Regions from separate parts of the Streptomyces sp. NPDC005808 genome, predicted to be linked through region 2. Evidence: riboswitches for the same ligand, from Rfam matches in the RefSeq annotation. Region 2 holds a riboswitch; the other holds the start of a gene.
The links. A riboswitch is a leader RNA that binds a small molecule or an ion and turns the genes downstream of it on or off. The one in region 2 is predicted to bind cyclic di-AMP.
Positions count from the first base shown of each region.

Region 1 (8,182 bases), on a different contig from region 2:
TTCTTCGGCCAGCCCAGGGGGCTGCTCACCCTGTCCGGCCTGGAGGTCTGGGAACGCTTCTCGTTCCTCGGCATGCAGGCGATCCTCGTCCTCTACTTCGCCGACACCATCGCCCACGGCGGCATGGGCATGTCGCCGGGCACTGCCGCCTCCGTGTCGGCCGCGTACGGAACGCTCGTCTACCTGGTCTCGGTCGCCGGTGGCTGGCTCGCCGACCGGATGCTCGGCTCGTACCGCGCGGTCCTGTGGGGCGGCATCCTGATCGCCTGCGGCCACTACTCCATGGCGGTCCCGACGGCCACCATGACCTGGGTCGGCCTGGGGCTGATCAGCGCGGGCACCGGCCTGCTCAAGCCCAACGTCGCCACCATGGTCGGCAAGCTCTACCGCACCGAGGACGAGCGCCGTGACGCCGGGTTCGCCCTCTACTACATGTCGATCAACATCGGCGCCTTCGCGGGCCCGCTCGTCACCGCCTGGCTCGGCGATCACCGGGGCTGGCACTGGGGTTTCTCCGCGGCGGCGGTCGGCATGACGTTCGGCCTGATCCAGTACGTCGCCGGCCGCCGTCACCTGGCCGGACGCAAGCACGCGGCGGAATTCGCCCTCGCCCCCGAAACGATGCGCCGCACGGTCCTGCTGATCGTCCTCGGCGTCCTCGCGGCGGCCGTACTCGCCGCCCTCCTCACCGTGGCCGGCTATCTGACGATGGACCGCTTCGTCGACCTGCTCACCCTCATCTCGGTGATCGCGCCGGCCGTCTACTTCGCGGTGATGTTCAGAAGCCCCCGCGTGACGGACCCCGAACGCGGCCACCTGCGCCCGTACATCGTCCTCTTCCTCGCCTCGACCGTCTTCAACTTCATCCTCTTCCAGGCGTACTCGACGATGATGCTGCTCGCCGCGTCGAACGCCGAGAGCAGGATCCTCGGTTACGACTTCCCGGCCGGCTGGTACGCCTCCGCGCTCGGCGCCTTCGAGGTCGCCCTCGCGCCCGTCGTCGCCGCGCTGTGGGTCAGGATGGGCCGCAACCAGCCGCACGCCTCCAACAAGATCGCGATCGGCGTCGTACTCGGCGGGCTGTCCTTCCTCCTGATCGTGCTGCCGACGAGCGGCCACAGCAGTGACGACTACCTGATGTCGGCCTGGTGGATCGTCGGCTCGTACCTGCTGCTCGGCCTCGGCGACATCCTCCTCGAAACGTCCGGCATGTCCGCCACCACCAAGCTCGCCCCCGTCGCCTTCTCCAGCCAGACGATGTCCCTCTGGTTCCTGTCCCTCGCGCTCGCCAACGGCATCCAGGCGCAGACCGTGAAGCTCTACGACGACGTCTCCAAGCCGGCCTACTTCGGCGTCAACGGCGCGATCGCGGTGGCCGCCGGCCTCGCCGTGATGGCACTCGCGCCCTGGCTGCGCCGCACGATGCACCCCGTCCACTGAGGTGACCCCATGAGCATGCACATCCGTACGTCCTTCCCCTACCAGTCCGCTCACGAGGACGTCCTCATCCCCCTCCCGGACGGCACGCGTCTGTACGCCCGCATCTGGCGCCCCCTGACCGAAGAACCCGTACCGGCGCTCCTCGAATACCTCCCGTACCGCCTCACGGACTGGACCGCGCCGCGCGACTGGCAACGCCATCCCTGGTACGCCGGCCACGGCTACGCCTCCGTCCGCGTGGACGTCCGCGGCCACGGCAACTCGGAGGGCATGCCGGGGGACGAGTACTCGGAGGTGGAGCTGGCCGACGGGGTGGAGGTGGTCCACTGGCTCGCGTCCCAGCCCTGGTGCTCGGGCCGGGTCGGCATGTTCGGCATCTCCTGGGGCGGCTTCAACTCCCTGCAGATCGCGGCCCTCGCGCCCGAGCCGCTCAAGGCGGTCGTCACGGTCTGCTCGACGGACGACCGCTACGACAACGACGTGCACTACATGGGCGGTTCCGTCCTCGCCGTCGACATGCACGCCTGGGCGGCCACGATGCTCGCCTTCGTCGCCCGCCCGCCGGACCCGGTGCACGTCGGCGAGGTGATGTGGCACGACCTGTGGGTGAAACGGCTGGCGGCGGTCGAGCCGTACCTCCACACCTGGCTGTCGCACCAGACCCGGGACGCGTACTGGAAGCACGGCAGCGTCTGCGAGGACTACGACGCGATCCAGGCCGCTGTCCTGGCGGTGGGCGGCTGGCACGACCCGTACCGGGACACGGTGTTGCGGCTGGTCGAGAATCTGCCACCGGATCGCGTACGGGGCCTGATCGGCCCCTGGTCGCACCAGTACCCCGACAGGGGCCTGCCCCCCGGCCCCGCGATCGGCTTCCTCCAGGAGACCCTGCGCTGGTGGGACCACTGGCTGCGCGACGGGGACACCGGCGTGATGGCGGAACCGCTCCTGCGCTCGTACGTCATGGACTCGCACCGCCCGGCAACGGTGTACGACACGTTGCCGGGCCGCTGGGTGGGCGACGAGGCCTGGCCGTCCCCCTCCGTGACACCGGTCTCGTACGGCCTCCCGGGCACATCGCTGCTGATCCGCTCGCCGCAGCACACAGGCGTCGACGCGGGTCGGTTCTTCCCCTTCGGGAACGACGCGGATCTGCCGCCGGACCAGCGGGAGGAGGACGGGCGGTCAGCGTGCTTCGACTTCGAAGTACCCCACGAGACATGGGTGTTGGGCCGTCCGAAGGTGCGCTTGCGGCTGACTTCGGAGGTCGGGCGCGGCCAGGTGATCGCCCGGCTCTGCGACGTGGCGCCCGACGGCTCCTCCACGCTCGTCACCCGGGGGGTACTGAATCTGTCGGCGCGCCATGGCCGTCACCAGACGGTCCCCTGGAAACCGGGCTCCACGGAGGACGTGGTTCTCGAACTGAACGGCATCGGTTACGCGTTCCCGCCCGGTCACCGGATCCGTCTCGCGATCTCCTCCGCCTACTGGCCCTGGATCTGGCCCCAGCCGGGCTCGGAGGCGGGCTTCACCCTGGACCCGGCGGGCAGCACCCTCGAACTTCCACTACGGGCAAGGCAGTCGGCGTTCCCGATCTCCTTCGAGGAGCCGGAGGAGTCCGAACCCCTGGGAGTGGTCGTGCCGGCGACTTTGGACGAACCCCGCCCCGAACGCCTTGTCGTGCGCGACGTGGCCAAGGGCGAGTGGCGCCTCGAAGTCGACCCCCGCTACGGCGGTACCCGCCTCTATCCCGACGGACTCGAATTCACGGAGGACGCGGTGGAGACGTACACGATCAACGAGTCGGATCCGCTGTCGGCCCGCACCCGCTCGACATGGTCGATCCGTCTGCATCGCCCGGACCTGCCGTGGGACGCGCGGGTCCGGGCGACTTCCGAAATCTCCTGCGACGCCGATGACTTCATCACCTCGAACGAGGTGATCTGCCGGGACGGGGACGAGGTGGTCTTCCACCGGACTTGGGAGAAGAGGATCCCGCGGACGGCGGGGTAGGCGGCGGCGGAGTCCTCCGCCGGCAGCGGGGGCCGGTCGACAGGGGGACCGGTTGGCCGGGGGGACCGGTCGGCAGGGGGACCGGTCGGCCGGGGAGACCGGTCGGCAGCAGGGCAGCGGCCACCACCGCGAGTTGCCCGTATTGACCCTGATTGACTTCGGTGCCGCTTTGTTCATGCTTGGTCGCGTGAAATGGGTCACGTCCGGACAAGATCGACACCCCGGCCCGCCCCGCAAGGCCTCGCAATTACCCATTCGCGAAAGCCAAGTTGAGTTTCTTATTCCGGGCACAATCGGACGATTCCCCCTGTTCTGTGCGCAGGCGAAAGCGATCTACACCGCCAAATCGGGCCTTGTTCCAGACATGTGCTCTCGCATACGTTCACGTCGTTCCAGGCGGAACGCCGAATCCTGCCGCCGCCCGGAACCCCACCCATCCAGACGCTCACGGCAGGAGCGGGGGACCCAGGTAAGCCGCCGATCCGGACACCGGAACGGCTAGGGGTGAAGCCGCACCCACCACGCGGCCGGGCAGCTCCCGCCCGAACCCGACAGCTCACCTCGCAGGCGCCGGAGAGGAATTCGCCATGCCCGCACGAGGCAAGCACCGCCGCCCCAGGACCAGCCACCTCACCCGCGGCATGGTCGCCGCCGGAACGGGCGGAGCCGCGCTCGCACTTCCCCTGGTGAGCGCGACCGGCGCGCACGCCGCTACCGCGACCAGTGTTCCGGCTCAGGCAACCGCCGCGACGAAGGCCGCTCCGGCCGCCGTCCCCGACGTCAAGCTCGTCACGTACAAGGTCGTCGCGGGCGACACCCTGTCCAAGATCGCGCGGGAACACACCACGGACGCCGGCTGGCAGGCGCTCTACAAGGCCAACGCCGCGGTCATCGGCTCCGACCCGGCGCTGCTCCGCCCGGGCACCACCCTGACCGTGGGTACGAAGTCCGGGGCGTCGACCGCCTCGACCGCCAAGTCCGCGGCTACTCCTGCGACCTACAGCAACGATCTCGACGGCTGGATCAAGGAGTCCCTGGCCGTCATGGCCGAGTCCGGGATCCCGGGTACCTACGACGGCATCTACCGCAACATCATGCGCGAGTCCGCGGGCAACCCCGCCGCCATCAACAACTGGGACTCCAACGCCGCCGCAGGCACCCCCTCCAAGGGTCTTCTCCAGGTCATCGACCCGACCTTCGCCGCCTACCACGTGGCCGGCACCTCGATGGACCCCTACGACCCGGTCGCGAACATCACGGCGGCCTGCAACTACGCCGCGGACAAGTACGGCTCGATCGACAACGTCAACGGACCCTACTGACAGGGCAGTTCAGACGTACGTACGACTGTGATGGGGTCTGCCCCGGGCAAGCGGGCTCGCCCGGGGCAGACCCACCCGCGCCGCCCCCCGGCGCCGCAACCGGCAACCCCCACGCCGGATTCCCACGTCGAGTGCTCAGACGGGACAACCACGCCGGATTCCCATGTCGAGCGCTCAGACCGAATGGCCGGGCGCGGAAACCCAGGCGGGAAACCCGGGCGGGAGGGCCGGGCGCGGAAACCCAGGCCGGATGGCCGGGCCGGATGGCCGGGCCGGATGGCCGGGCCGGATTCCTAAGGGCCGCTAGCTGAAAAGTCGCTCGAGGACCACCGCGATCCCGTCCTCCTCGTTCGACAGCGTCACCTCATCCGCCACCGCCTTCAGCTCCGGATGGGCATTGGCCATGGCCACGCCCCGCCCGGCCCAGTCGAACATGGGGATGTCGTTGGGCATGTCGCCGAAAGCGATCGTGGCGGAGGCGGTGAGACCGAGGTGACGGGCGGCAAGGGCCAGACCCGTCGCCTTGGTCACGCCACATGGCTGGAGTTCGACGGTCCCCGGCCCCGACATGGTGACGGTCGCCAGCGAACCAGCCACCGCCCGCGCCGTCATCGCCAACTCGTCGTCCGACAGGAACGGGTGACGGAGCAACACCTTGCTGATCGGTTCCGCCCACAGGTCGTCGCGCCGCCGCACCCGCACCGCCGGGAGGGTCGGGTGCGGCATCACATACCCCGGCTCGGTGAGCGTGAGTCCGTCCACACCGTCCTGGTCCACGGCCGCGTAGACCTGCCCGACCTCCGCCTCGATCTTGCCGAGCGCCGTCTCGGCCAGCTCCCTGTCCAGGGCCACCGACCACAGCAGACGGTCCGCCCCCGCGTCGTACAACTGTGCCCCCTGCCCACACACCGCCAGCCCCTGACCGCCGAGTTCATCGAGCAGCGGTCGCACCCTCGGCGCGGGCCGCCCCGTCACCACCAGATGCCGGGCACCTGCTGCCATGGCCTTCGCCAACGCGGCCCGCGACCGGTCGGAGAGCGTGTCGTCGCCGCGCAGCAGCGTTCCGTCCAGATCGGTGGCGATAAGTGAATATGCAGTCGGAGCGGCCATGATCCGAAGAATACGGATCGAACGACACATCGGCCCGGCGCGAACCGGACGACGTCCGGTATCCCGTCAGCAACGCCGTTCACCGCACGGGGACTACGAGCGCCACGAGCGGTACGGCAACCGCCTCCTGGGCATCTACGACGCCTACCGTGGCCACAACCTGTCCGGCGACGCGCTGTGCGAGTTCGGCGAACAGCGCCGGCCGTACGAGGCCAGACGGCCGCCCCCGGGAGCGCCATGGACAGCGTAACTGGACACCCTCGAAAGAGACTTATGGGGCATTACGAACCCGCCAGCCCGCTGTCGGATCAAGTTCACCCCCCGTAACGTGTGCCGCGCCCAAACAGAACACCTGGAACCCGTGGACGCCACGGATCACGCAGACCACGCGTTCCACAAACTCCACCTGCCACCAGATCTCCCGCATGTCCTGCATACCCTGCATGTCTTACATGACCCGCATGTTCTGCATGTTCTGCATATCGCGTACGTACCCCGCAAGCCACGAGAGCGAGGCACCCCCGATGCCCCCCTTCGATGTCCCAGAGAGCGATCCCTTCGGCCCGCACAACCTGCCGTACGGGGTGTTCTCCCTGAACGACCCGCCCCCGAACGGCCCGGCCACCGCCACCGATCGAACCGTCGGTGTCCGCCTCGGCGACCACGTACTCGACGCGGGCGCGGCTGCCCGGGCACTCGGCTCCCCGTACGCGGAGCTGCTCGCCCGACCGACCCTGAACCCCCTCCTCTCAGCCGGCCGCACCGCCTGGTCCGACGTCCGCCGCGCCCTCACCGCATGGGTGACGGTCCCGGCTCACCGCGAGACCCTCGAACCCCACCTCCACCCCCTCTCCGGGGTGACCCTGCACCTCCCCTTCGAGGTCGCGGACTACGTCGACTTCTACGCCTCCGAGAACCACACCCGGAACGTCGGCCAGATCTTCCGCCCCGACGCAGCCGACTCCCTCACCCCCAACTGGAAGCACCTGCCCATCGGCTATCACGGCAGGTCCGGCACCATCGTGGTGTCAGGAACGGACGTGGTACGCCCCTCGGGCCAGCGCAAGGCACCCGCTGACGCGACCCCCGTCTTCGGCCCCTCCGTCCGGCTGGACATCGAGGCGGAGGTCGGCTTCGTGGTCGGCGCCCCCTCGGCCATGGGCACCCCCGTCCCCCTCGCCGGCTTCCCCGACCACGTCTTCGGCCTGTGCCTCCTCAACGACTGGTCGGCGCGCGACATCCAGGCCTGGGAGTACGTCCCCCTCGGCCCCTTCCTGGGCAAGTCGTTCGCCACCTCGGTGTCCGCGTGGATCACCCCGCTCGACGCCCTGACCGACGCCCGGGTCGCACCCCCCTCACGCACGCACCCCCTCCTCCCCTACCTGGACGACTCCGCGGAGGAACCGGGCGGCTACGACCTCCGCATCTCCGTCGCCATCAACGGCCACGTCGTCTCCGAGCCCCCCTTCTCCACCATGTACTGGACGGCCGCCCAGCAGTTGGCCCACATGACGATCAACGGCGCCTCCCTCCGCACGGGCGACCTCTACGGCTCCGGAACGGTGAGCGGCCCCTCCGACTCCGAGCGCGGCTCCCTCCTCGAACTCACCTGGAACGGACGGGACACCCTCGACCTCCCCACCGGCAAGCGCACCTTCCTGGAGGACGGCGACGAGGTGACACTGACAGCGTGGGCTCCGGGACCGGGCGGCGCGCGCGTGGGCCTGGGCGAGGTAACGGGACGAATCACGCCGAGCACCTGAGCGTCTCCCCGACCCGCAGGGGTCCGACGAGCCCCACGCCCCCAAAGCCGGAGTCGAAGCCGCAGTCGAAGTCGGAGTCGGAGTCGAAGCCGGAATCGGACTCGCAGCCGGAGCCGGCTCCGGAGCCGCGGTCGCGGTCGCAGTCGCAGTCGCAGTCGCAGTCGCAGTCGCAGTCGCCCAACCACGGAAGGGGCCGTGCCGGTACGTCCAGATGCTCGTCGCGTACGTTCGCGTCACCGGACCCCTCGCCTCCTGCCCAACGTCTGATCCGGCGGCGACGAGCGGGACGTACCGGCACGGCCCCGACCCACCCACGGCCCGCCCGCTCGATGGCAGACCCCACCCCGGAGAGCTACCCCCAGTCCTCCGGCTCGGGCTCCTCCCCCATCTCCGGCCAGTCCTGATCCGGAGCCTCGCCGACCGCTTGAGCCACCGCTTCCCCGGAAGCGTCGGCAGCACCCCCAAGCACATCAAGCCCTCCGAGCACCCCCAACACCCCCTCCCCCCACGTCGCCAGCTTCTTCTCGCCGACGC
Region 1 is NZ_JBIAIK010000012.1:86,567-94,748, forward strand. It holds gene ACFYPC_RS25300 (peptide MFS transporter) at 1-1,440, shown strand, start outside; gene ACFYPC_RS25305 (CocE/NonD family hydrolase) at 1,456-3,453, shown strand; cyclic di-AMP (ydaO/yuaA leader) riboswitch at 3,886-4,036, shown strand; gene ACFYPC_RS25310 (transglycosylase SLT domain-containing protein) at 4,041-4,775, shown strand; gene ACFYPC_RS25315 (HAD family hydrolase) at 5,079-5,885, opposite strand; gene ACFYPC_RS25320 (hypothetical protein) at 5,884-6,135, shown strand; gene fahA (fumarylacetoacetase) at 6,410-7,648, shown strand; gene ACFYPC_RS25330 (hypothetical protein) at 7,632-7,946, opposite strand; gene recQ (DNA helicase RecQ) at 8,001-8,182, opposite strand, start outside.
Region 1: it holds a riboswitch for cyclic di-AMP, as region 2 does, so the genes downstream of both, ACFYPC_RS25310 (transglycosylase SLT domain-containing protein) here and ACFYPC_RS06455 (peptidoglycan DD-metalloendopeptidase family protein) in region 2, are expected to answer to the same signal.

Region 2 (8,182 bases):
TGCACACCATCGGCTTCGACAAGGTGTACGAGCGGGCCGAGGGTGCGCACTTCTGGGACGCGGACGGGGCGGACTACCTGGACATGCTCGCCGGGTTCGGGGTGATGGGCCTGGGCCGCCACCACCCCGTGGTCCGCAAGGCACTGCACGACGTCCTCGACGCCTCGCTCGCCGACCTCACACGCTTCGACTGCCAACCGCTGCCCGGGCTGCTCGCGGAGCGACTGCTCGTCCACAGCCCGCACCTGGACAGGGTGTTCTTCGGCAACAGCGGTACGGAGGCTGTCGAGACGGCGCTGAAGTTCGCCCGGTACGCGACCGGAAAACCGCGGATCCTCTACTGCCCGCACGCCTTCCACGGGCTGACCACCGGGTCGCTGTCCGTGAACGGCGAGGACGGTTTCCGCGACGGCTTCGCGCCCCTGCTCCCCGACACGGCCGTCCCGCTCGGTGATCTCGACGCCCTGGCAAGGGAGTTGAAGAAGGGCGACGTCGCCGCACTCATCGTCGAACCCATCCAGGGCAAGGGGGTGCACGAGACACCGCCCGGATACCTGCGTGCCGCCCAGGAGTTGCTGCACAAGCACAAGGCACTGCTCATCGTCGACGAGGTGCAGACGGGCCTTGGGCGGACCGGGGACTTCTACGCCTATCAGCACGAGGAGGGTGTGGAGCCGGACCTGGTGTGTGTGGCCAAGGCGCTGTCCGGCGGCTATGTGCCGGTCGGCGCCACGCTGGGCAAGGACTGGATCTTCAAGAAGGTCTACTCGTCGATCGACCGCGTACTTGTGCACTCGGCGAGCTTCGGGTCGAACGCGCAGGCCATGGCGGCGGGCCTTGCCGTGCTCTCGGTCATGGAGAACGAGCAGATCGTCGCCAACGCCCGTGCCACGGGGGAGCAGTTGAAGTCCCGGCTCGCGGCGCTCGTGGACAAGTACGAGCTGCTGAGTGACGTACGCGGCCGGGGGCTGATGATCGGCATCGAGTTCGGGCGGCCCAAGTCGCTGAAGCTGCGCGGTCGTTGGACGATGTTGCAGGCCGCCCGCAAGGGGTTGTTCGCGCAGATGGTGGTCGTGCCGCTGTTGCAACGGCACCGAATCCTCACCCAGGTCTCCGGCGATCACCTGGAGGTGATCAAGCTGATCCCGCCGTTGGTCATCGACGAGCGGGACGTGGACCGCTTCGTGGATGCCTTCACAGCCGTGATGGACGACGCGCACGGCGGAGGCGGGCTGATGTGGGACTTCGGAAAGACCCTGGTGAAGCAGGCGGTGGCGAACCGCTGAAAGAGCCGGCGGTGGTGAACCGGTGAGGGGGGTCGGCGGTGGTGAACTGGTGAGGGTGTGGACGTGCCGAGCCGCCGAGACTGGGGAGAGCCGGGCTCTTGGGGTTTTGCCTCTGGGGCAAGAAGGTTGCCTCAGAGGTAAAGCTCGGGCTCAATGGAGGCATGAGCACCGCCGAGGGTATGAATCCTTCCCCGCAGGGAACCGCTGACGATCTGCACGTCGTCGCGCCTCAGCTCCGTGCGCTGCGCCGTCGTGAATCCCTCACGCTGGAGGCCGCGGCCCGTGCCGCCGGGCTCTCGCCCGCCCACCTCTCGCGCCTGGAGACCGGGCAGCGCCAACCCTCACTGCCGATGCTGCTCGCACTCGCGCGTATCTACGGTACGACTGTCTCCGGGCTGCTCGGCGAGACGGTACCCGGGCGGGACGCCGTGGTACACGCCGCCGACATGGAGCCGACCGCGGCGGGCGGCTGGACCTACTGGCAGGCCGGCGGCTCGGGCCGCGGGATGCAGGCCCTGCGCGTGCACGTCCCGTACGGCTCGCAGGGCGACATCGTGCGCGTCCACCCCGGTGAGGAGTGGCTCCACGTCCTGAGGGGGCGACTGCGGCTGCGCCTCGGTGACAGCGCACATGTGCTCGCCCCGGGCGACAGCGCGCACTTCGACTCGCTGACCCCGCACCGCATCGCCGCCGCCGACCGGGACGGCGCCGAGCTGCTCTTCGTACACACCCTGCTGCAGAGCCCCACCGCCGCGCTGTGCCTCGGCCCGGCGACGCAGCACCCGCCCCTGGGAGAGACACCATGACCGAACCCACGGAATCCGGCCGGCGCCGGTCCATGGACGACAAGCTTCCCCGTGCGCTCTGGGTACGGCTGATCATCTACGTCGCCGTCGGCCACCTCTTCGCGGCCTTCGTCTACCTGCTGTTCACGCTGGGCGCGCAGAACCAGTAGGCGCTCGTCGGCCGGAACAGGGTGACCTGTGGGTGTCAGTCGAGGAGCCGCTCGCGCAGTCTGTTCCGCAGCTCCGGGGTGACCCCCAGCCCCTTCTCCAGGTAGGCGTCGACGCTGCCCCAGGTCTCCTCGATCGTCTCGAAGGCCGCGGTCAGGTACTCGGCGCGCGCGTCGAACAGCGGGCTGAGCAGCTCCATGACCTCCGGGGAGTACGCCGACGCGGAGGAGCTGCTGCGGTGGACCTTGTAGCGACGGTGCGTGGCGTTCGACTCCAGGTAGTCGGCCACGATGGCCTCGCGCTCGACGCCGACGGCGAGGAGTGTCACGGCTATGGAGAGGCCGGCGCGGTCCTTGCCGGCGGCGCAGTGCATCAGCGCGGGCACACTGTCCTCGGCGAGCGAGTGCAGCACCTTGGAGTGCTCGGCGGTGCGCTCCTTGATGATGGCGCGGTAGGAGTTGATCATCCGATTCGCCGCCTTGCCGTCCGCGAGGAGCGCGCGCAGCTGCTCAAGATCGCCGTCGCGGACCATCTTCCAGAACTCGGAGCCGTCGGCCGGGTCGGTCAGCGGCAGATTCACGTTCCGCACGCCCGGCAGCTCGACGTCCGGCCCCTCCAGCTCCTGGTCCGCGGCGTTGCGGAAGTCGAAGATCGTGTGGAGGCCGAGGGAGGCGAGGAAAGCGGCGTCGTCCGCTGTGGCATGCGCGAGATGTCCGCTGCGGAACAGCACCCCGTACTTCACCCGGCGGCCGTCCACGGTGGGCAGGCCGCCCACGTCCCGGAAGTTGCGCACAGCGGTCAGCTCGGGTTCGGTCGACGGGACCTGCTGCGTCACGGGGGCTCCTCCCGGTCAGCCGTCGGCGCTGCTCGGCGTCGCCCGCCGACGGACGTTGCGCTCTCGACGATACGACATGGATTCCTGGGGCAATGAGTTGTCCACAGGCGTTGTCTTCGCAGGTGCGGGGCCGTCACCTCCGGGCTGCCGGGCGCGCCACGGTGTCAGTGTTTACTCACGTCTGTCCGTATCTGCGGAGGATTGATGGCGGCGGCCGGGGTGGACGGCGATGCGGTAGTTATCCAACCGCGTCACATCTGGCTGTTCTGTCCGAATTAGCTGTTTAATTACAACTGGCCCTGGAATGAGGCGTCCTGGGCGGGCGTGCGTGAGCAGCGTCATATCCGTGACGATGTGTTGCCGCACCTCTTTGTCAACCCACCGGAATTCCCTGGTGATTTGACAGGCGGGAAAAGTCCTCTGTCGACAGAGGGTGACGGTAATTCCGGCGTGGATCAAGGGCGGCGCATCCACAGAAAACCCACATGCTTGTCGATGCGGTCTCATCTCGCTTACGTTCGCCCTCAATCCGGACGGACGCCCAATCCTGCCGCCGCCCGGAATCCGCACACTCACCCGTATGTGGCAGGAGCGGGGGACCCACAGGTACGACGCCTGTTCCGGTCTCCGGAACGGCTAGGGGTATAGCCGCGCAGCAGCGCGGCCGGGCATCTCCAGTCCGCACCCGACAGCTCACCTCGCAGGCGCCGGAGAGGAATTCGTCATGCCCGCGAAGGGTAAGCACCGCCGTCCCAAGTCCCAGCGTTTCACGCGCTCGATTGCCGTGGCCGGAACGGGTGGCGCCGCGCTCGCGCTGCCGCTCATGGGAGCCACCGGGGCCCATGCCGCGACCTCGGCTTCCACGCCTTCCACTGTTTCCGCGGCTTCGGGAAAGGTTGCCACCGCTGCCACGGCTTCGGCCTCAGCTTCGGGAAAGGCCGCCACTTCGGCTTCCGCCGCTGCCGGGAAGACCGCGGCGAAGACCTACTCGGTAAGAGCAGGTGACTCCCTCTCGAAGATCGCCGACGAACAGAGCGTCAGCGGCGGCTGGAAGAAGCTGTACTCGGACAACCGCGAGGCCGTCGGCAAGGACCCCGCGCTGATCCATCCGGGACTGAAGCTGACGATCGGCAAGAAGGCCGCCACGTCGAGCGGCACGACCAAGTCGTCCGGCGAGGCGTCCAAGTCGTCGAAGTCCTCGAAGGCGTCCGACTCGTCCGCCAAGACGGCGGCAGAGCCCACGGCCAAGGCTGACGACACCGCGGCCTCGAGCAGCAGTTCCGGCTACACGCTTCCGGTCGAGGGCGCGACCATCGGCACCGGCTACAAGGTCGCCGGCAGCATGTGGTCCAGCGGCTACCACACGGGCGTGGACTTCGTGGTCCCGACCGGTACCACCATCAAGTCCGTCGCCGCGGGCACCGTCGTCTCCGCGGGCTGGGGCGGCGCCTACGGCAACCAGGTCGTCATCCAGCACGCCGACGGCCAGTACTCGCAGTACGCCCACCTCTCGTCCCTCTCCGTCTCGGCCGGCCAGACCGTGACCGAGGGGCAGCAGCTCGGTCTCTCCGGGGCGACCGGCAACGTCACCGGACCGCACCTGCACTTCGAGATCCGCACCACGCCGGACTACGGCTCGGACGTGGACCCGGTCGCGTACCTGCGCTCGCACGGTGTCACCGTCGGCTGACGAAACTCGCTCGAGCCGAAGGCCGGACCCCACGATCCCCGGGGTCCGGCCTTCGGCGTTCCGTCATCAGGATGCCGCGTTCTCGGGCGCCCGCGTCCAGCCGTGGCGGCTGTTCAACTCCCCCTGGTGGGCCCTTATTCCGAGCTTGACCCAGACTTTATGAGTGGCTTATGTCACCACCCGTCAACCCTAAAATACGGTCGCGTAGGTCACACTCGAAGGTGAATCATGGGTCGATGTGGCAGACGATTCGAAGAGTGGCAACAGATCAGTGATCGGGTCGTACGTAGCGGTGGGGGACAGCTTCACCGAGGGCGTCGGCGACCCCGGGCCTGACGGGGCCTTTGTCGGTTGGGCGGACCGGTTCGCGGTACTGCTCGCGGACCGGCGCCCCGAGGGCGACTTCACCTACACCAATCTCGCCGTCCGCGGCAAACTGCTCGACCAGATCGTCGAGCACCAGCTCTCGCGGGCGAAGGAGCTCGCACCGGACCTGGTCTCCTTCTGTGCGGGCGGCAACGACATCATCCGGCCCGGCGTCGACCCCGACGAAGTCGCGGAGCGCTTCGAGCGCGCGGTCGCCGGCCTCACCTCCGCCGTCGGCACCGTCCTGGTGACGACCGGCTTCGACACCCGTGGCGTGCCTGTGCTGAAACACATGCGCGGCAAGATCGCCACGTACAACGGACACATCCGGGCCATCGCCGACCGGTACGGCTGCCCCGTCCTGGACCTGTGGTCCCTGAAGACGATTCAGGACCGCCGCGCCTGGGACGGCGACCGCCTCCACCTGTCACCCGAGGGCCATACCCGCGTCGCGCTCCGGGCCGGCCAGGTCCTCGGCCTCGAAGTACCGGCCGACCCGGACCAGCCGTGGCCGCCGCTCCCGCCGCGCGGCACGCTCGAGGTCCGGCGCGACAACATCCACTGGGCGCGCGAATACCTGGTCCCGTGGATCGGGCGGCGGTTGCGCGGCGAGTCCTCCGGGGATCATGTGGCGGCCAAGGGGACGCTCTCGCCGGACGACATCAGGACATGGATCGACGCGGTGGCCTGAGCGGGCTGAGGCGCCGCGGTTCCACAGAGGGGTGACTCGGCGTCGGTGAGGGGTGGTTCGCGGTGCCGCGAACCACCCCTCGTTCACGCCTCTCAGCGCACCGCCCCCGTCAACGCCTCCCGCTCGAGGCCGAGTTCGCGCGCGAGTGCGTCGTCCACCCACTCGTGGGTCCGAGCCCGCGACACCGCACCCTCGTAGGCGGTCATCTGCACGGCGAGCCCGTCGAGCAGTGCTGTCAGCCGAAGGGCCGTGCCAGTGGGATCCGGGCAGCGGAACTCGCCCGCGGCCACTCCCTCCGCGATCACCTCGATGATCGCGGCCTTCCACTGCTTGTCGAGATGGCAGGTGACCTCTCTGAGCGCGGGTTCGCGCAGGGCGGCCGCCCAGCCCTCGATCCACAGCCGCCACCCCTTGGCCTGCCCGGTCGGCGCGTACCAGCGCACCGCGGCCCGCAGTCGGCGCAGCGCCGAGGTGCGACGGCCGAGCAGCTTGCGCAGATGGGAGAGGTCGTCCTCGGCGGCGTAGGTGAACGCCTCGGCGAGCAGCTTCTCCTTGGTCGAGAAGTGGTACAGAACCAGTGCGTTGCTCACCCCGAGCGCCGAGGCCACATCGGCGATCCGCACCGCCGCCACACCCCGCGCCTCGATCTGCTCGACCGTGGCGCGCAGCAGCTCCTCACGCCGTTCCGCCACGTTCAACCGCACCCTTGCCACGCGGCAACCCTAATCCCTCGCCACAGGGGTGCCGGCCGGTCTTCGAGGTCGCGCCGGGGACGCGGACGGCCCGCCGCGGTCATCCGTACCAGCCGAACCGCTCGGCGATCACCGGCAGTCGGTCGGCGACGATGGCGTGCGCGGCGGCCCGCGGTGTGCTCCCGTCGGCGTCCGCGCGGGCCAGCATCTGGTCGATGAGGGCTCGCATGGAGTGCCGGATGTGGGCCAGGGCCATGTCCGGGTCCGCGCCGATGTCGCCGAACAGCGTCCACCACCACCAGGCGTTCGCGGCGGAGTTGACCACGACGTCCGGCAGGACGGTCACCCCGCGCGCGGCCAGCAGTTCCTCCGCCTCGGCCAGAACGGGCATGTTGGCCGCCTCGACGATCCAGCGTGCGCTGATCAACCGCTGGTTCACGGTGTCGATCGCGTACGAGACCGCCGCGGGTACCAGCACCTCGGCCTCGGCCGACAGCCAGGCGTCACCCGGCAGTTCACGGTCGGCCGGGCGCAGCGCCGAGCGGTCGACGGTCCCGTACGCGTCCCGTGCCGCGAGCAGCGCGTCGACGTCGAGGCCCGCAGGGTTGCCGATCGTGCCCTTGATGTCGGCGACGGCCACTACCGTGAATCCCGCGCGCGTGAGGAAGCGTGCCGTGGCGCCGCCCATGGTGCCGAGCCCCTGCACGGCGACGCGCGTCCCCGCGTACGGCATCCCGGCGCGGTCCAGGGCCGCGAGCACCGACTCGGCGACACCGCAGCCGCCGACCAGCTCGTCGAGCCCGATTCCGTCCACCTCGACGGCGAACGCCTCCGCGAGCCGCCGTCTCGCGGCCTCCTCGTCGTCGAGCAGTGGGTACACGGCCTGGATCGAGGAGACGAGGCCCGCCTCCTCGGCGGCCCGGTCGACCAGGTCCTGGGTGAGACCGAGGTCCTCGCCCGTGGTCCAGAAGCTCTCGATGTACGGGCGCATGGCGCGCAGATAGCGCACCAGAAGTCCGTACGCCGCAGGGTCCTGGGGATCGCAGTCGATGCCGCCCTTGGCGCCGCCGAGCGGGATGTAGCGGCCCTCCGGGTGGTAGTGCAGGGCTTCCTTCATGGTCATGCCGCGGGCGAGCCCGGCCACCTCGTCGAGCGTGCAGCCCTCCCGCATCCGCAGTCCGCCGCTGGCGACACCTCGTACGAGCCGGTCGACCACGAGGAAGCCCTGGTGGCCGGTGACGTGGTCGGTCCAGGTGAGTGTCATGAGGGGGGCGGTCACGGGGTCTCCTCGGGATACGGGATCAGGGGGCCGGCCGACCGGTGCGAGGCCCACCGCCGTGGGGGTGTCGGAGTCCTCGGTACATGGTGTCCCCGAAGGATGCCGGGCGGACGGCGCCGGACGCTCACATTACGTGTACTGAACCACCAGTCAGTACCTGAGCTCCTGGCGACGGAAGCGGACACACCTCCGCCCCAGACCCAGGAAGAAGGGGGCGCTCCGTGGGGTTGAGGAGGTACAGGCCGTACGGTCGCGGACACCGTGCTGTGACATGACCACCCCGGCGCAGTCGGAGGCGGCGACCATAATGGAAGCCTGACTGACTCCACCTGGAGGTACTGTGACCGGTTTCCGTCCCCTGAGCTCCGGGCTCCGCACACTGCGGCCCGC
Region 2 is NZ_JBIAIK010000002.1:642,725-650,906, forward strand. It holds gene ACFYPC_RS06435 (aspartate aminotransferase family protein) at 1-1,286, shown strand, start outside; gene ACFYPC_RS06440 (helix-turn-helix domain-containing protein) at 1,448-2,092, shown strand; gene ACFYPC_RS06445 (DUF6126 family protein) at 2,125-2,241, shown strand; gene ACFYPC_RS06450 (tyrosine-protein phosphatase) at 2,277-3,074, opposite strand; cyclic di-AMP (ydaO/yuaA leader) riboswitch at 3,619-3,794, shown strand; gene ACFYPC_RS06455 (peptidoglycan DD-metalloendopeptidase family protein) at 3,799-4,764, shown strand; gene ACFYPC_RS06460 (SGNH/GDSL hydrolase family protein) at 5,036-5,821, shown strand; gene ACFYPC_RS06465 (TetR/AcrR family transcriptional regulator) at 5,914-6,534, opposite strand; gene ACFYPC_RS06470 (Glu/Leu/Phe/Val dehydrogenase dimerization domain-containing protein) at 6,614-7,792, opposite strand; gene ACFYPC_RS06475 (MBL fold metallo-hydrolase) at 8,133-8,182, shown strand, end outside.